4 regions of the Paenibacillus sp. GD4 genome follow, and region 2 is predicted to be linked to each of the others. Evidence: riboswitches for the same ligand, from Rfam matches in the RefSeq annotation. Region 2 holds a riboswitch; each other region holds the start of a gene.

Region 1 (4,635 bases), 440 kb from region 2:
ACTAAGCTGGTTGAATCGGCAGTCGCTTCAGCACGTAAACAAAGCGAAGGCTTACAGCTGGTGTCGGGCCTGCAGTTTGTTCGTGTGGAAGCTGTGGACGGAAATAAGGTAATTGGACTTTCAGGCAGCGACCAAAAGGGCATAACAGCACAGTTCAACGCAGCGAAGGGGAAGGTATCGGATGTATATCGTTACGATGCTGGAATAGGATTATGGAAGCATGTGCGGAGTAAAGACGGATTATGGTTCGAAGCGGACGCATCAGGTCCGTATGCGGCTATGAGCTTTAAGAACAGCTTTGCCGATACCGTAGGGCACTGGGCTTATCAGGATATCGATTGGATGGCGCGCCGCTTGCTTGTAAACGGTGTTTCGTCCGGCGAGTTCAAGCCGGAAGGCTCGGTGACCCGAGCGGAGTTTGCGGCCATCCTGGTACGGGCGTTGGGGCTTACCTCTAGCGGAAGTGTTGCCGGAGGTCAGCAGACCTTCACGGATGTGAGCGCGGACGCCTGGTACCACGATGTGGTGACAGCCGCGGCGGCATCGGGTCTCGTGAATGGAATGGACGGCGGTATGTTCCAGCCGAACGAGACGATTACCCGGGAGCAGATGGCGGTCATGATGAGCCGGGCGCTTGAATTGCTTCGTATAGGCGGGACCAGTAGTGCTGGTGCGTCTTTAGGAGCGTTCTCTGACAGCGGCAAGGTTCAAGACTGGGCGAAGGAAGGCGTGGAAAAGGTGCTGAAGGAAGGCCTCATGCAAGGCATGACGGACACGACCTTTGGACCGGAAGGCATTACGACCCGAGCTCAGGCTGCGATCGTTGTCGGCAGGATGCTGAAGAAACAGGAGTAGATGAGAGCACCCCTTCACTGTTCGCGGTGGAGGGGGTGGTTATGTTCTCCCGCTTTTAAGGACATACTACTCCTCGAATGTATTCTTACAGGAGGTGTCTCTCATGAGCAACGACGTACAAAACAACCAAGAGAATCCGGAACTGGCGGATCTAGGGACGCATATGGCGGGTGCGGTGAATTCGTATAAGACGCGCACCACGGATGAACCGGTGCAGATCAATCCGCCGGAAAATTTGAATCCAGGGCCTTATGACAACCGGGATCAGCGCTTCGATAATAAAGAAAACGGGAAGCCGATCTAACAAGGCTCCCTCAGCAAATGCATAAAACCCGAGCCTCCGACGGAGGACTCGGGTTTATTTTTTCGTTCTCGAAATCAGATCGGATACCGTGACAAACTCATAGCCCTGCTGTTTGAGCTCGGGGATAATCCGCTTCAACGCCTCCACGGTTTGGCTGCAATCCCCCTCAAGGTCGTGGAACAAAATAATATCGCCGTTATGCACATTGCCAAGCACTGTCTGTACAATCTTGTCCACACCCGGCTTGCGCCAATCCTGAGTATCCTGGTACCAGGACCACATGACTACCGTGAGCTTGTCCTCCTTCATCGAATGGAGCAGCGTATCGTTGTAGAAGCCTCCCGGCGGCCGGAAAACATGCGGCATTTGCTCAGTTATATCGAAGATAACCTCCTGCGTTTGCCGGATCTCATCGACGAGGCGTTCGGCAGGGTAGTTTTTGAGAAAATGATGGTCAAAGGTGTGATTCGCAATCTCATGCCCTTCGTTCACTTCACGGATGGCGATCTTCGGGTACATCTGTACTCTTTTGCCTAATACAAAGAAGGTTGCCTTCGCTTGATACTGGTTCAAAATATCGAGAATTTGCGGGGTATAGCGGGGGTTCGGCCCATCATCGAACGTAATGGCGATCAGCTTCTGATCGGTATCCACCTTCCACACGACCTCACTGTTCGGATTCGCGGAGGAGCTGCCCATGGTTAATAAAGCAGCAAGCATCAACATTGGTAAACGGCTGAGCTTCTTCATCTAACGTACACCTCCGGATATGAGATCTATTCATTAGAGTGGGGAACGGCCAACCGTTCTATGCAAGCAGCTCCTAAGGCAAAAAAAAGCAGCCTTCCACGAATGCAGAAGACTGCTTTTCTCTCCCTACTTCAGCACATAAATCTTAACCTGTTGAATGCCGAAATTGTAAGCCTTGCTTTTGCTGACAGGAACGAAGATATCGATCTTGTTGCCTTTCACCGCGCTGCCTACGTCGGTCGCCGTAGCAAACATCCCGTCCTGAGGCAGACCGTCGAACGAGTACCCTTCGATATACACCTTGGATCCAAGCGGAATAACCGAGGGATCAACGGCAATCGTGCCGAGCTGCAGAGGGTTGCCCATGTAGTCGCGGGCGCCCCAGCCATTCTCGGAAGGGGAAGCGGTATAGGCGGTTGCCTTCGCTTCGATGACCTTCTCATACTTGGGTGCATACCACGCAGGAGCGTAATATTTGCCGTCGGTGCCGTAAATGCCGATCCGGTTCGTACCATCCCACTGAGCTATCATGCCAAAGGCATCTGAGATCAATCGGAATGGAACATAAGCACGACCGTCAATAAGTGCCGTATTGTACGTTTGGGAGGAGGCTTGTCCGTTTATAGAAATGGTTGGATTGCCTAAGGTAAAAGAGACGGTCGTTTTCTCGTTGGATAAAGCGATCTGGATATCCGAGCCGTTCTGGGTCCAAGACGTCTTCAATCCAAGCTGATCGGCAATGATACGTGCCGGAACCTGAAGCTTGTGCTGCTCCGGGTCGATAAACGGCTGTGCGTCAGGGAACACCACCAGCTTGTCGTTCACCTGCACCTTTACATCATCGTTGGTGAGCGCCGGTGCGGCGTGAGCCGGTGTGCTTGCGAAAACAAGCGGCAGCGCCAAAGCGCATGCCAAAGCAAAGCCTTTGGTACGAGAAAAAAGTGACATTGAGTTCCTCCTATTTGCCTCCGAGGTTAGTTGTCGGGTTCGGGAAGAGGTATGCTCCCTAGCTGCGTTCCGTTACGGCTGCCAAGCCGCGCGGCGCAGCATTCACCCCATGGGTAATGCGTCCCCCGTACGTACATGAAAAACTGTATGATTCGGCATTTTTTAAATTTACCACAGGATAAATTCGAGCTCAACTCATAAATTCATCCAAATCCTCCCTCTATTTGGAAGAAGCTTTTCCATGAGCAGGGCGCCAGTGGTACAATAAGGTATATTCGGAAGATAAGCGCGTTTTCTGTCGGAAGAGGGGAAGATTATGTATCAACGGGATTATATATTGCGGCTCATCAAGCAGGCGGCCGAGGCGATCCACAAGGTGATGTTCCTGAGGAAAAACAGGCAGCTTGAGGAAGCGATGGCGCTTCTGAACCAGGCGATGAAGCAGCTTCTAGGCTTGAATTCAGACCTGGTCAGGGCGTTGTCGGTAAAGGATTTGCTTCTGCTGCTGTCCAAAACGGGTGAGGTGGATCTCGGGAAAACTCTGGCGCTCGGGGATATGCTGAAGGCGGAGGCTTTACTGCTCGACGATCTCGGAGAGGTTCAAGGGGCGCGGCAATGCAGGCTTAAGGCAGCCGAACTGCTGCTGACGGCAAGAATACCTGATGCATTGGAGGGAGAATGGCGGGACGCTTTTATCGTATTAATTGACGAGTTACTGATTCCGGTAGAGCGGTCGAGCAAGCCGGAGGGGTTATTGACTCTGCTATTCCCCTATTATAATGAAACCGGCCGATGGGCGAAGGCGGAGGATGCTTTGTTTCATTATATAGAAGCAATTTCAGGTGGCGGGAAGGAGGAGCAGCTGCTAGAGCTGTTATACCGCGGAGCGGAGATGGTGCAGCCATGGACAGGACTGTCGGAGCAAGAGCTGTCCGCAGGCGGCTTATCGTCGGAGGAAGTTGAGGAGCTGCTTAGGGAACTTCAGGAAATGAAACGGAAGGTTTCGGCACGTCTGGAAAATAAGCGTGAATGAACTGTGAAATGCGAACTATTTTTCTTGATAAAATATTGAATGTTCGGTTTTTAATGTTGACATGCGATGTGAATGGCGGTAAACTAAAAAGGCAAAATGCTCCACAATCAGTATGAATATCGTCGAATCATCTCGTATAATGTCGGGAATATGGCCCGATAAGTCTCTACCCGAAAACCTTAAATTTTTGGACTACGAGTAAGCGAAGAAATGGAAAGGTCGGCACGCGATGCACGGCCTTAGCTTGCGCTTAGGGGTACTTCTTGTCGTCCTGCCGGTAGATTGCATAGGCTGCAACTCTATCACCCAGGGCGTTTTTTGTTTTCATAATAGATGAAATTTTTAGATGGAGGTTCGTGATGTCTGTTCTTGTTGGTGTCATTATGGGAAGCCAGTCGGATTGGGAGACGATGAAGCACGCGTGTGACGTACTTGATGAGCTCGGCGTGCCTTACGAGAAAAAGGTCGTTTCCGCGCATCGCACGCCGGACCTGATGTTTCAGTATGCGGAATCCGCTATAGAGCGCGGTTTGAAGGTCATTATCGCGGGAGCGGGCGGCGCGGCGCATTTGCCGGGGATGGTTGCCTCGAAGACGATTTTGCCGGTCATCGGCGTTCCGGTGAAGACTTCGACGCTGAGCGGTGTGGATTCACTCTACTCGATCGTGCAGATGCCTGGCGGGATTCCCGTGGCCACGGTAGCCATCGGCCATGCCGGTGCGACCAATGCAGGCCTTCTGGCCGC
Region 2 (4,635 bases):
TGCCGATGATGCTTTCCTCCGTAGTGGCGGCCACGACGGGCGGGATACTGATGAACAAGCTGAGCTACCGGCGGATTATGCTCGTGTTTACCGCCGTCTTCGTCGTAGGGATGGCGCTGCTGTCCACAATTACGGCGGAAACCAGCCGCTGGCTCATTACGATTTATATGATCATCACAGGTCTTGGTATCGGCGCTTCCTTCTCCGTACTGTCCAACGCGGTGATACATCATTTCGACGAAACGCAGCGCGGCTCGGCAAGCTCCACCTTCTCGTTCCTGCGTTCGCTCGGGATGACGCTGGGCATTTCCGTCTTCGGGATTTTGCAGAGGGAGGAGCTGACGGCGAGATTGGCCGAGGCCTTCGCCGGTCAAGGCGCCGCACCGGCGGGGCTGGCCGATCCCCGCAAGCTGCTTCAGCCGGAGGAAAGGCTCAAGCTGCCGGAGCCCGTGCTGGATTTGATCAAGGATGCGTTGGCAGGCTCGATCGCCTACACGTTTCTGTGGGCGACCCTTCCCGCCGTACTATCCCTCGCATTCGTGCTGTTGATGAGCAAGGAAAAGCTGCTGCTTCCCGTCCCGAAGGACGAGGACGTGTCCGGTACGATTCGACCGGCAAAGGTCCGGTAAGTGAAAACGCCCTGCCTACCTTCCCACTAGGCAGCAGGGCGTTTTTGTTTTAGCTGATCAAGCTATTCCTCCGTTCCTGCGTCCTCTTCGGACCACCGCCGCCCGGCCAGCAGCTCCTTGTATACCTCGACCGCACGGGCTCGGGATGCCCTGAGGTCTACAATGGCATGGGGCTGCGGCTTGTGAATCAGCTTGTCCGGCAGATGAGCCAGCTCCGGCAGCCACCGCCGAATATACGTTCCGCTCGGATCGTGCGTCTCCGATTGCGTTACGGGATTCATGATGCGAAAGTACGGCGCCGCGTCGAAGCCGAGGGAGGCGCACCAGAGCCAGCCCCCGCGATTCAGCGAGTTATCGTAGTCGTTGAGCTTCCGGCGGAAGTACCGCTCACCATAGGTGAACGGACACAGCAGGTTCTTCGTCAGGAACATGGCGGTGATCATACGGAGCCGGTTCGGCATCCAACCGGTTGTGTTCAGCTCCGTCATCGCGGCATCGATGATGGGAATGCCCGTACGAGCCTCCGCCCAGGCAGAGAAGTGATGCTTCGACAGCGAAGAGAAGTCATAGGACTTCTCGTAGGTGAAGAAGCGCGGATCGAGCCGCGCCTGGTACAGGTAGAAGTCGCGCCAGGCCAGCTGGCGCCGCCAAGGTTCGGCGTCGTCGCCGCTGTCCGACAGCGCCGCATAGACGGCGCGGATGGACAGCGCGCCGACGTTCAGGTGCCGGCTCAGGCGGCTCGTCCGATCGCTCGCGTAGCGATCGCGGCCGCCGGCATAGCCGGCAAGACGCTCGCCGAGGAACGCGGCGAGCTCCTCCTCGGGCGCGGCCCCCGGGCAAGCCGCGCCTGCCAACGCCGCTGCCGGCTCCGCAGGCAGCGTAGCCAGCCCCGCCGCGCCCGCGGCCAGCGGCGCGCAGTGCAGCTCCCGCACGTGCGCAGCGAACGGCGGGCGGAAGCGTTCCCGCAAGTAGTCGCACCACTTGCGGTAGAAGGGCGTGAACACCTTGTACGGCTCGCTCCGCCCCGACCAGCGCTGGAAGTCGCGCAGGTCGACGAGCGGCAGCTCGGGCAGCGCGGTGACGGCCACACCGGCTTCGCTCGCTACCTCGCGCAGCGCCCGATCGCGGGCGATCGCATACGGGGTGAAGTCCTCGTGAAACACGAGCTCCTTCACCTCATGCTCCGCCAGCAGCCGGCGCACCACTTCCGCCGGCTCCCCCCAAAGCACATGCAGCCGGGCTCCCGCGGCCGCATACTGCTCCTGCAGCCGACGGGCGTGCTGCAGGAAGTTGATCCCGCTGTGCTCGAGATACCGCTCCTGCCGCAGCAGGAACGGGTCGAGAATCAGCACATGCAGGCTGGGGCAGCGGTGTTCTCGAATATAGTCGAATCCGGGCAGATCATCCACACGCAAATCTTTGCGGTGAAGAAACAGAATCATCCTTCATCCGACTCCTTTCCACATATCATACCGGGTTACGGATCTGTACTTTACTCTACCCTAAAGAGATCAAAGAAAGAAAGCCCTGCTTTTGATCCGCGGTCCGAAGACGGACGGATAAAAAACAAGGCTTTCATTCGATTACATTGGACTTAATTCGCGTCGGTCATCAGCTGCTCGTATTGCTCATCCGATAGAACGCGGCGCGCCGTAACGTAACGCTTAGCGTAATAGTTGTCGCTCATCTTGGTGATGACGACGCCTTGGTTCGTAGCGGAGTGGTAGAACGAACCCCCTCCGACATACACACCTACGTGAGAGATTCCTTTGCCGTCCGTGTTGAAGAACACAAGATCTCCTGCACGAAGATCATTCTTGTCCACCCATGTACCCTTCTCAGCTTGTCCCTTGGACGTGTGAGGAAGATCGATGCCGAACTTATCAAATACGAACGAGGTGTAACCGGAGCAATCGAAGCCTTTCTTCGTTGTGCCGGCCCATTTGTATGGGGAACCCAATCCGTCGTTAACAGCTTGGCTTAGTGGGGTTTCAGCGAAAGCGCTTCCCACCTGAATGGTACAGAACATAGCAATGGAGAGTGCAAAACCGACTAGCTTTTTCAACTGCTGCTTCCCCTTCCGGTGCCTACGAGGTTAGCTTAAGGGTTCGGTTGAAGGTTCCCTATGGTCACTCTGAAGCGAGACCAATTCACCCAAATGTGGTTCCCCCGTTTTCCGCGAACGGAAATTCGGCAAAATTTTCTTTTTTTCTTGCTGTGTACATGTATTCGACTAACATCGAGGTTCTCCTTCCGTTGTCACAATATTGTCAAACTATAAACAAAAATTAAGAAACCGGAAATTTTGTAAGTTGACAGTATATGCTGGTACCAAAAAAAAGGGCGTGAACTACAGCTGAGTAATGTCGATATTAGTCGAATAAGATAATAAAATGTCGTTCCCACTATATTGGTTCCTATGGTAAAATAATGCTAAGCATGTATCACGATAGGCGGGATGAAGGAATGAGCACAACGATCAATTTTCTGGAGCATTTCTGGGATCAGGTGAAGCGGGGAGAGATTCAAAATTATCCGTTGCCGGTTATGCTGAATCAAGGATTGGCTTACACTGTGCAGCTGGAGGATCGACAAACCACGCTGCTTTGGATTCCGCAGGAGGCGACGGGACTCGCTTATGTCGAACGGATTCCCGGTGCCGTGGATATTCATCCGTACTATCGCGGCATGATTGTTTATGACTTCGAGGTTTCCCACGGCACGGACCTCTATAAACCGAAGACGGAAGAGGAGTTGTTCCAGAAGGTGTATCAGCGTGCATGGGAGCTGCAGCAGGCGATTCAGAATTTGATGCAAGGGGAGCCTTACCCGGGGAATGCTGCCGATTACATTACCAAGCTGCACCAGCTCGCGGATTGGCTTCGCTATTATTTGTCCGCAAAGGCGGTAGGCGGTTCCATCAGACTTCGGTGAGCGGTACCCGCGGATCTTTCACTCAAGATGAAGAGGACCTAAGCCTCCATCGTTAAAAAAAGGCGTATCGGCGAGAGGGACAAGCCCTCACCACCGGTACGCCTTTATCGTATAGCCGTGAACGTCTTCACGCCTTCTCCTGCCATAGCGAGTATTGCGTCGTGATAGCCCACATTTTACAGAACATATGCAGAAGACGGTAGATCTGAAACCCGATGAGAGCCACGAAGCCTGCCCAAAGGAACGAGGCGGTCATGACGGCAGCAGAGAGCAGCATGGTCATGAGCAGGAGCGCCCCCCCGAGCAGGACGATCATGCCGATATGGCGGAAGAAGAAGAGCAGCGTGTACATGGTTGACTTGCCGTCAGCCCGGCCGATCTGGAGGAAGAGGAAGAGCAGCTGCAGCAGAAAAACATAAAGCGCATACCCGCCTACGGAAGGCAGCAGCTCAAGACCCAGATCGGTGTAGGAGCGCGCGTGCCCGAAGACAGACTCGACCTGTGGTACGAGCCAGACAAGCGGCGTCAGTGTTAGCGCCACTTGCAGCACGTAAAGTCCGAAGTAAGGAAGCGATAATGTGCGAATGCCTTCCACGAACCGGTAGCCGGCGTTTAAGTTGGTGTGCCGGAGCGAATAATACACGGCCGCATTCATCAGCGGGCTCAGCACCATGCGAAGTGCCAGCAGGCCCGCCCCCCACCAGAGATAAGGCTCCAGCAGATCGGTCTTCATGATTTGAAATTGTCCCTCTACCCAGAATAGATGGATGGCCTCGCGGGAGAGCTCGCCTCCCGGATATCGGTGCAGCAGCGGTACGGCAATCGATTGAATCCATTTATAGAGAGCTAACCCCCACACCAGGTTATAAATAAACAGAGCAAATACCGCGAACGGCTGACGGAGGGCCATCGCCCCGCCGTCACGGATCCGTTTCCACATGTGAATTCCCCCTCCAGTTCGTCATACCGAACGCTAAAGGCGTTATAGCGCTTCGTACGACCTTGGTAATCGACAGCGTCCTTCAGGGGACGCCGAAGGCGTCCGCCCCCGGCTACCAAGCGAGCAAGCCGA
Region 3 (4,635 bases), 1.2 Mb from region 2:
TCAGGATGCTGTCCATGGCAGCATGCGCGAACATGGCGGTAAGGAAGCCGTATTTCAGGAACATATAACCGAAAATAAGACCGATAATCGTCACTTCAACAAAACGGGTGTAGACGGGATAAATCGGGTATTGCGTATGGCTCATCGCCCAAATCATGCTGGGGATCAAGACGGCAAGGAATTTGCTTCGGGTGAGCTTCCAGAACAGAGCGATACCGAATAAACGATAGACTGCCTCCTCCGAGATCGCCGCCGCCCATGCCATCAGGGGAAACAAAGCCGGATATGTCATGTTAAAGACGGAGTCGGCCGGATCGCTGACGGCCCACACATCGAAGCCCTCCATAGCTACGAAGAACAACACCTGCTGAACGCCCAAGATGAAAAGACAAATCAGATAGCCGCGAACCATGGCTCTGTGAACATGGCCCCCGAACTCCGCATCCCGCCAGGTTGGCCAAGGGTTCCAGCCCTTCCAAACCCATAAGCGGTGGCCGGCAACGAAGGCGAAATAAGCCGACAGCGCGACAAGCACAACGAAAATATTGATAATCCATAGATAAAAGCCGATTCCGTCGCCCGAAGGGGCGGCTCCGTGCTGTGAGCGCACGGCCGGGATCATGTTGAAGTTGTTCGTGATGTAGATGGCTGCGAAAGCAATCGACATGGTCAGTCCGCGTGATAAAGTGATTTCGCGCCGATATTTTATGATCACAATCAAGGAAGCCAGCGTCATCAGACTGGATACGCCCATGCTGATCCAGGTCATCCATCCGGATTGCCGGTCCTCCGCTTCCTGCCAGGCGATGAACGTATCCGGTACGGCAAAGCCCGGCTTGAAGTGCGATACGAGCTCTCCGGAGGCTTTCACGGCAATACGGAACGGTGCTTCTCCAATCCGCCATTGCTTGTGCTCGTACACCAGCTCTCCTGAGGCAGCGGGCTTGCCATCCTTCAGCGTGAAATCACTAAATACATACCCCTGTTCCGCAAATGTCGAACCGATGAATTGGTCGGGGGGGGCTGCAGCGGCGCTGACCGTTTTGCTTTTAGAAGAAGCGGTCCTTACGGTTTGCCATGCCAGTATATTCCCCTTGTGATAATCCACATCCACAAAGTAGGTAGTACCCGTTGCCTGCTCCCCGATTTCCACCTCGTAATAATCAATCGGAAGGCGGTCCCCGAACTGCTTCTCATACGCTTCCGTCAGCTTTTCCTTCTGCAAATAACCGCTTCTTACCGTGTGAGACTGATAATAAGTAGACGTGTCGTATGGCTCCGTCAAGGACAGCATTTTCTTAGCGAAGGCTGCGGCTGTTTCCGCGGCCTGCTGCTTGCTTAGAGTGGGAGCCTGCGGCTGCTCCTCCATCTGCTTGTCCTGTTCCATGAAGGGCGTAAGAAACGTAACTCCGAGATACAATACCAGACCGACTACAGCTAACCACAAAAGCGAAGGATCTTGATAACGTTTGGGCATCGGCTTCTCCTTGAAATCGAATGATATATAATGAATTCCCCTGCATGCGTTACTAAACATCTTATTCTCTTAAGGTAGCATACATTCATCTTGGAAATCCAATGATTGACGGAGATAAGGGACGGTAAATGCATGTAAAGCTAGCGTACGCCCCTGCTGGGTCGACACGAAGCGCCAAGTTCACCGAATATGCCGAATAATCGCTGCAAAATGGGGTTTGTATTCCGACAGACGGAGGATTATAATTCAAATCAATTGCATAGAGCCGAATTTCCTATGGAAAACGGGGGAACCATGATATTAGGGGTGAATTCAGTCTGCGGCCGCATACTGAACGGGTGCCTGTACATCCGAATCCGACAGCTAACCTCGTAGGCTTGCGTGTTACAGGAACCAATACAAACGGCATTGGGCTTCCAGTGTCTTTTTTGTTGTTCAAAAAACGGACGGAAGGTGCAATATGTGGAACGTTTAAAGAAAAAATTTGAGCTGACGCCGCCGCAAATACTCGTACTGGGCTTCGCCGCGATTATTGTGACGGGAGCGATTTTGCTGACTCTGCCTATCGCTTCGGCAACGGGCAAGCCGCTGTCATTCCTGAATGCTTTGTTCACGGCTACCTCGGCCACCTGTGTAACCGGTCTTGTAGTGGTGGACACCGGGACATCGTTTACCATCTTCGGCAAAATCGTTATCCTTGCATTGATTCAGGTAGGCGGCTTAGGGTTTATGACGATGTCGACGCTGTTCGCGTTTGCTCTTCGTAAACGTATCTCCTTAAAAGAACGGCTTATTTTGCAGGAAGCGATGAATCAAGGCAGTATGGAAGGAATCGTCCGCTTAATCCGCAAGGTGCTTTATTATTCTCTTACGATAGAGTTTATGGGTGCCGTATTGTATGCCATCCGGTTTTCTATGGACATGGAGCCGGGCCAGGCGATCTGGTTTGGAATTTTTCACGGAATTTCTTTCTTTAATAATGCGGGGTTTGATATTTTCGGGCCGATCACAGGTCCATTCTCCAGCTTTACGAGCTACGTCGACGATTGGATGATCAACCTTGTCTCTTGCGCGCTGATCGTGCTTGGGGGCCTCGGGTTTGTGGTTTTATCGGATCTGCTCGATTACCGCAAGTTGAGAAAGCTGTCTCTTCATTCAAAGGTAGTTCTAAGCATGTCCGCTTTTCTCATAGGATTAGGAGCGGTTGTTATCTTCCTGTTTGAGTTCACGAATACGAGAACACTAGGGTCCCTGGATTTATCAGGTAAAATCCTCAGCTCCCTATTCCAGTCGGTTGCCCCTCGAACGGCGGGACCGAACACGGTGGATCTCGCGGGCCTGCGGCAGGCCACTCAATTTTTTATCATCATCCTGATGTTCATCGGGGCTTCTCCGGGCTCGACGGGGGGCGGGATCAAAACGACGACCTTTACGATTCTGATTGGGGCTGTTATTGCCATGATCCGGGGCAAGGAGGACATCGTTATGTTCCGGCATCGCTTAGGCAAGGACCGGATCCTCAAGGCGATCACGCTGACCTTGTTTGCGCTATTCCTGGTCGTCTTCGCGTCGATGCTGCTGTCCACTACAGAGGATCACCACTTCTTGATGATTTTATTTGAGGTGACGTCGGCCTTCGCTACCGTAGGCTTGACGATGGGCCTCACACCGGATTTGACGGATTTCGGCAAGGTGATGATTTGCCTCATGATGTTTATCGGCCGTCTCGGCCCGCTGACGCTCGCTTATGCGCTCGGCCCGAAAACGGAAAAAGAGCTATATAGATACCCGGAAGGGAAAATTACTATCGGATAGGGGAACAACCGCAAATGAAGAGAAGTCAATACGCTGTCATCGGACTGGGCCGCTTCGGCTCCAGCATCGCCAAGGAATTGGTAAAGCTTGGGTTCGAGGTGCTTGGAATCGACAAGGATGAAGAATCCGTTGATGAAATGAGCGACGTGCTGACGCACGTCGTCGTCGCCGACGCTACGGATGAGGATGTGCTGCGCTCACTCGGCATCCGGAATTTTGATTGTGTGGTCGTAGCCATCGGAGACGACATCCAGGCAAGTATTCTTGCCGCCATTCTATTGAAGGATATCGGCGTGAAGAAGGTCGTGGCCAAGGCGCTGTCCGATCTGCACGGCAAAGTGCTGGAGAAGCTCGGTGTGGACAGAGTGATTTTCCCCGAGCGGGATATGGGCATTCGCGTTGCGCACCAGCTGGCTTCGCCGAACCTGCTCGATTTCATTGAGCTGTCGAAGGATTACACGATTGTAGAGTTGTCCGTACCGAAGCGATTGTGCGGCTACTCGCTGAAGGACCTTGATCCGCGGGCGAGGTACGGCTGCAGTGTAGTAGCGATTAATAAGAAGCAGGGTGTCATTATTGCGCCGGCTGCAACGGATACGGTGGAAGAAAACGATGTTATGGTCATTATCGGAACGAACCAGCAAATCGAGACGTTCGAGGAGGAAGTGATCGGGTAGCGGAATGGAAAATCAACTGCTGATCCATCATGTGCTGTTCCTGCTGATTTTCATATTGGGTATAGGGATGGTTTCCGGTCGATTGGCCGCGTTGCTGAGATTGCCGGATGTAGCTCTATTCCTGATTGCGGGAATGATTGTAGGACAAGGATTGCATCTCATTCATGAAGCAAGCAGCTCGTTTACGAACCAGTTCATTTTGACAGTCGGTTCGGCTTTGATTCTGTTCGACGGCGGGCGCAACATCCGTTTTCGGGGGCTGCGCAAGGTGTGGGTGACGATTACGCTGCTCAGTATCCCGGGCGTATTAATCACCTGTGCGGTGGTAGCGTTTGCCGCGCATTATTTGCTGGATTTGCCTTTTGCTTACGCTGTGCTCTTAGGAGCGATTATCTCGTCGACCGACCCGGCAACCCTAATTCCGGTCTTTAAGCAGGTAAAAATCAGGACCAAGGTACGGGAAACCGTGGAAAGCGAATCAGCCTTCAACGATGCGACCGGTTCGATCTTGACGTTCACGGTGCTGGCGATGATCACCAGCGGACAAGAGGTGTCGCTGCTCTCCAGCATCGAGAGGTTCGGCTTTACCGCGCTTGGCGGGATTGGCGTAGGTATTATGGTAGGCTTGGCGCTTGCCTTCGTTACAGGACACTTGAGGCTCGGCTG
Region 4 (4,635 bases), 1.0 Mb from region 2:
GAAGGAAGTGATTCGCGAGCCGGGCAGCGAAGAGGTCCGATCGATCTTCGCCGTGCATCAGCATAATGATCTCTTCAAGCAGCTTGCCGAGCATCCGCGGGTCAAGGGGATCGTCGATTATTTGCTGGGCGGGCCCACGTACGTTCATCAGTCCCGGATTAACTTTAAGCCGGGGTTTACGGGCAAGGAGTTCTACTGGCACTCGGATTTCGAAACCTGGCATGTGGAGGATGGCATGCCCCGAATGAGGGCGCTCAGCTGCTCCATCGCCTTAGAGGATAACTATGATTACAACGGCCCCCTGATGGTAGTGCCGGGATCTCATCGAACCTTCATCTCGTGCGTGGGGCAAACGCCGGACCAGCATTATAAGGAGTCGCTCCGCCGCCAGGAGTACGGCGTTCCCGATCAGGACAGCCTTACGAAGCTGGTGCGGGAGCACGGCATCCATACTCCTGTCGGGAAGGCCGGGTCGATCGTGCTGTTTGATTGCAACATAATGCACGGCTCGAACAGCAACATCTCTCCGATGCCCCGGAGCAACGTATTTCTGGTGTACAACAGCGAGACGAATCGTCTCGTTGCTCCGTACTCCGGGCAAGCGCCAAGACCCGGATATATCGCAGAAAGGTAGCGCCTATGATCTCGCTGCCTTTAATCGGATCGATCATTGCCATAAACATCGCATATGTTTCTACTTTCACATTACGGCTAATCTTGGTCATCAAAGGCAGAACCCTCCTGGCTTCCTTCCTTTCTATGGCTGAAGTATTCATCTACCTGCTGGGCTTGAATCTGGTGCTTCAGAACATGAACAATCCATGGAATATGGCTGCTTACTGCATCGGCTTTGGCCTTGGTGTGTATCTCGGAAGCCGCATCGAAGAAGCGCTGGCATTAGGCTATCTGGTGGTGCAGGTGATCGTGGATTCCTTAGAATCCAAGCTTCCTAACGAGCTGAGGGATCATGGCTACGGAGTAACGACATGGCCGGCGGACGGACGGGACGGCAAGCGCCTTGTGATGCAGGTCCTGGTGCGGCGCCGCAACGCCCGCAAGCTCATGCACACGATAGAGGAGCTTGCACCTAAGGCGTTCATCATTTCCCATGAGCCCAAGAACTTCAAGGGCGGCTTTTGGACGAGAATAACACGCGTGTAAGCGGAACAAGACTGCGGACTCGATGCCGCAGTCTTGTTTTGAGAAGGGAGACGTCTAAGGGCTGACAATGTTTTCCTTATTTTGTAACATAAGTGTACGCTTAATTTCCGACATCGTCGGAAATCGGGGGAACCAATGTTGTTGGGGCGAATCATGAAGTCATCGATGTAGGGAACCATCTTTCCCCGAGCCCGGCAGCTAACCTCGTCAGCAGTAGATGGGTCAACAATTGTTTGCATGCCTATGCATACTCAATGTGTGAATTGACCCGACGCATCGGGTCTTTTTGTGCTTTCCGGGAGACCCGTGCCCATGAGAATAGGGGGAACTTTCGTCCTGTAAGACGAAGCCTTTTTCATGAGCAAAGGGTCTTTTTTTGTTTTGCTCTTTTGAAAAGCGGAAAAGAAGGCAAAGCCACCAAGCATGGTGAGTTTTTTCTTGTTTTAAAGCCTATGTAATAGCAGATGTGCGATTACTGTTGCTCGATGGGCAGGTTTCGCGATTATAGTTGCAAATCTGCAATTGGGCGGGAAGGAAGGTTGGTTTTTCGTGTTTCATGACCAGTGTAATCGCAGATGTGCAATTATCGGCGCTCGGAAGCCATGCTTTCGCGTGTATAATGGCAGATTTGCAATTAGGTGACCATGGGCTGTTTTTTTATGATGTCGGATGTCAGCCCGGGCATCAACTATATTGCAAAGCATCCTGAGATTAATAACGTGCTTCTCACCGGCGGAGACAGCTTGATTCTTGCAACCGCCAAGTTGGCTAAGATCCTGGAGCGACTCAGACAGATTGAGCATGTAAAGATTATACGGTTAGGCTCCAAAATTCCTGTATTTAATCCGATGCGCATTTATGAGGACCAGGAATTATTAGATACAATCCACATGTATTCCACTCCGGAGAAGCGAATTTACGTTATGGCTCACATCAATCATGATGACCCTGTGATCCTTGGGGAGCTGCTCGACAAGCTGTCCTGGGCCGGTGTGACGCCATATTATTTTTTCATCAATCGTCCCGTAACGGGAAATCGGGAATTTGTACTGCCGTTGGAGCGGGTTTACCGGATCGTGGAGGAAGCGAAGGCCAGGACATCGGGGCTCGGGAAGCGGGTTCGCCTATACATGAGCCATACCTCCGGTAAAATCGAAATACTAGCTATCGAATCAGGCAAAGCCTATTTAAAGTACCATCAATCCCGCGACGGGGAATATGGGAAATTCATGATGCTGGACTGTCCTTCGGATGCGGCCTGGTTCGACGATCTTCCCGGAAGCGAGAAGCATTGGACTAAGCCCGGCAAAAAAGCAAGCGGGATTGTATTTGTTAATGAACTCCCCGATGTTCCGATAAGGAAATGAGGCATCCGAATAGCATCTATTGCCCGCGGATACCTTAAATGGTAAAAAGGTAAACGGAGGCTTCCATGGTTTTTACAATAGCGGCAGTTATTATTCTCCTATTTGTGCTCTGGGGCAGCTTGAATCCAAGCGGTCTCGCGAAGCAGGCTAGTGAATTTCTTGCTTATACGACGACGAATTTCGGCTGGTTTTACTTGTTCGCCGCCTTCGGATTTCTTATCTTTGTCGTTTATTTAGCGTTCAGCAAGTACGGAGGCATCCGTCTTGGCGAAGACGAGGATGAGCCGGAGTATTCCAACGTAAGCTGGTTTGCCATGCTGTTCAGCGCGGGGATGGGAATCGGGCTTGTTTTCTGGGGAGTGGCCGAGCCGCTGTCCCACTACATGTCCCCTCCTCAGGCAGCGGAGAGCCAGTCCGCCGAGGCGGCCAGACTTGCCATGCGATATGCTTTCTTTCATTGGGGACTTCATCCATGGGCCATCTATTCCGTCGTCGGAGTAGCGCTTGCTTATTTTCAATTCCGTAAAAAACGCAAGGGTCTAATCAGCCATACCTTTTATCCGCTGCTTGGTGACCGGGTTGATGGGGTACTGGGGAAGCTTATTGACATACTTGCCGTTATCGCAACGGCCTTCGGGGTGGCCACCTCGCTTGGTCTTGGCACGCTCCAGATTAACGGAGGGCTTCAGTTTCTATGGGGTGTACCGAACGGAGTAGGTGTCCAAATCGGTATCCTTGCCGTGCTTACAGTGCTGTATATGCTTTCGGCAACAACAGGTTTGGACAAAGGGATCAAAATGCTGAGCAATGCCAACCTGCTGGTGGCTCTAGGCTTGCTGATCGCGACCTTCGTGCTCGGACCCACCTCGTTTCTGCTCGATACCTTCACGGTGACGCTAGGGGGCTATCTGCAGAACCTGATCCAGATGAGCTTGCGGTTAACACCCTTTACCCAAGCAACCTGGGTCAGCAACTGGACGCTATTCTATTGGGCTTGGTGGATCGCGTGGGCGCCGTTTGTCGGCATGTTCATTGCCCGCGTATCCCGCGGCCGGACAGTGAAGGAGTTTGTGCTGGGTGTGCTGTTCATTCCCAGTCTGTTCAGCTTCCTTTGGTTCTCCGTCTTCGGGGGCGTCGGGCTGCATCAGCAAGTACTGGAGGGCTTGCCTATTGCCCAAGCGGTCAGTAAGGATATGACCTCCGCTTTGTTCATAACCTTGGGGCATTTGCCGTTAGGCAAGATCTTGGGCGCTTTGGCCACATTGCTGATTATTACGTTTTTTATTACGTCGGCAGATTCAGCTACCTATGTACTCGGGATGTTTACCTCCGGAGGGAGCTTAACCCCTTCCACCAAGATTAAGGTGGCTTGGGGGGTTGCCCAATCCTTGATCGCACTTGTTCTGCTGCTTAGCCAAGGGCTTCAGGCACTTCAGACGGCCTCCATCGTCACGGCGCTGCCCTTCGCCGTCATCATGGGCTTCATGTGCGTTTCGCTGTACACTTCTCTTCATGAGGAGGAACGGCTCAAGAGGAGGAAGGAAAGGAGATTCCGAGAGGCGCTGTACGAGCTTGTAGAAGCGCATAGGGAAAAATAAAGCAATATTTGAGCACACCAAAGCAGGCTGTTCCGTCTTAACGTTAGGCGGACAGCCTGCTTCTTGTTTTATTACTCGTTTTCCTTCGGGACAAGCTTGTAGATTTCTCCCGATTCCAAGGTATCGATCAACCGGTCGAGCCACATATAGTAGGCGATGGCTTGGTTGATCTTCTCGATATCTCCGCGAAGATAAGACTGCAGCGTCTCGTCCTCCGGGTGCTTGCCGGCAAGCGCCGTCAGCTCGTTTAGCGATTTCCGCAGAGCGGTCAGGTTCATTTCAACCGCCTTGCGCCACTTAATGACGAAGAAATCGGCAAAGGTCTGATGCCAATCCCGTTCCACCTCGTACTGATCCTTCCGCGACCCCTTCTCCCATACCTTATTGACCATCTTTAAATCAACAAGGGTTCGGATTCCCGTGCTCATGCTCGTTTTGCTCATCTCCATGGCTTCACCCATGGCATCGAGAGTCATCGGTTTATCTTGAAAAAACATCAATCCATATAA

The links. A riboswitch is a leader RNA that binds a small molecule or an ion and turns the genes downstream of it on or off. The one in region 2 is predicted to bind cyclic di-AMP.
Region 1: it holds a riboswitch for cyclic di-AMP, as region 2 does, so the genes downstream of both, RAC89_RS08965 (stalk domain-containing protein) here and RAC89_RS11150 (C40 family peptidase) in region 2, are expected to answer to the same signal.
Region 3: it holds a riboswitch for cyclic di-AMP, as region 2 does, so the genes downstream of both, RAC89_RS17250 (TrkH family potassium uptake protein) here and RAC89_RS11150 (C40 family peptidase) in region 2, are expected to answer to the same signal.
Region 4: it holds a riboswitch for cyclic di-AMP, as region 2 does, so the genes downstream of both, RAC89_RS16325 (KamA family radical SAM protein) here and RAC89_RS11150 (C40 family peptidase) in region 2, are expected to answer to the same signal.

Annotation. Positions count from the first base shown of each region.
Region 1 covers NZ_JAVCYK010000001.1:1,920,541-1,925,175, reverse strand. Annotated here, with positions in the region: gene RAC89_RS08980 (S-layer homology domain-containing protein) at 1-855, shown strand, start outside; gene RAC89_RS08975 (hypothetical protein) at 959-1,159, shown strand; gene RAC89_RS08970 (polysaccharide deacetylase family protein) at 1,214-1,909, opposite strand; gene RAC89_RS08965 (stalk domain-containing protein) at 2,036-2,857, opposite strand; cyclic di-AMP (ydaO/yuaA leader) riboswitch at 2,858-3,025, opposite strand; gene RAC89_RS08960 (DUF6483 family protein) at 3,174-3,890, shown strand; purine riboswitch at 4,003-4,105, shown strand; gene purE (5-(carboxyamino)imidazole ribonucleotide mutase) at 4,250-4,635, shown strand, end outside.
Region 2 covers NZ_JAVCYK010000001.1:2,364,436-2,369,070, reverse strand. Annotated here, with positions in the region: gene RAC89_RS11160 (MDR family MFS transporter) at 1-629, shown strand, start outside; gene RAC89_RS11155 (cryptochrome/photolyase family protein) at 692-2,071, opposite strand; gene RAC89_RS11150 (C40 family peptidase) at 2,224-2,694, opposite strand; cyclic di-AMP (ydaO/yuaA leader) riboswitch at 2,699-2,835, opposite strand; gene RAC89_RS11145 (hypothetical protein) at 3,096-3,563, shown strand; gene RAC89_RS11140 (hypothetical protein) at 3,691-4,503, opposite strand; gene RAC89_RS11135 (M1 family metallopeptidase) at 4,616-4,635, opposite strand, start outside.
Region 3 covers NZ_JAVCYK010000001.1:3,553,042-3,557,676, forward strand. Annotated here, with positions in the region: gene RAC89_RS17245 (CPBP family intramembrane glutamic endopeptidase) at 1-1,477, opposite strand, end outside; cyclic di-AMP (ydaO/yuaA leader) riboswitch at 1,731-1,870, shown strand; gene RAC89_RS17250 (TrkH family potassium uptake protein) at 1,940-3,292, shown strand; gene RAC89_RS17255 (potassium channel family protein) at 3,307-3,969, shown strand; gene RAC89_RS17260 (cation:proton antiporter) at 3,974-4,635, shown strand, end outside.
Region 4 covers NZ_JAVCYK010000001.1:3,372,678-3,377,312, forward strand. Annotated here, with positions in the region: gene thpD (ectoine hydroxylase) at 1-634, shown strand, start outside; gene RAC89_RS16320 (DUF2179 domain-containing protein) at 640-1,161, shown strand; cyclic di-AMP (ydaO/yuaA leader) riboswitch at 1,249-1,389, shown strand; partial or broken gene RAC89_RS16325 (KamA family radical SAM protein) at 1,824-2,528, shown strand; gene RAC89_RS16330 (glycine betaine uptake BCCT transporter) at 2,594-4,126, shown strand; gene RAC89_RS16335 (GbsR/MarR family transcriptional regulator) at 4,198-4,635, opposite strand, start outside.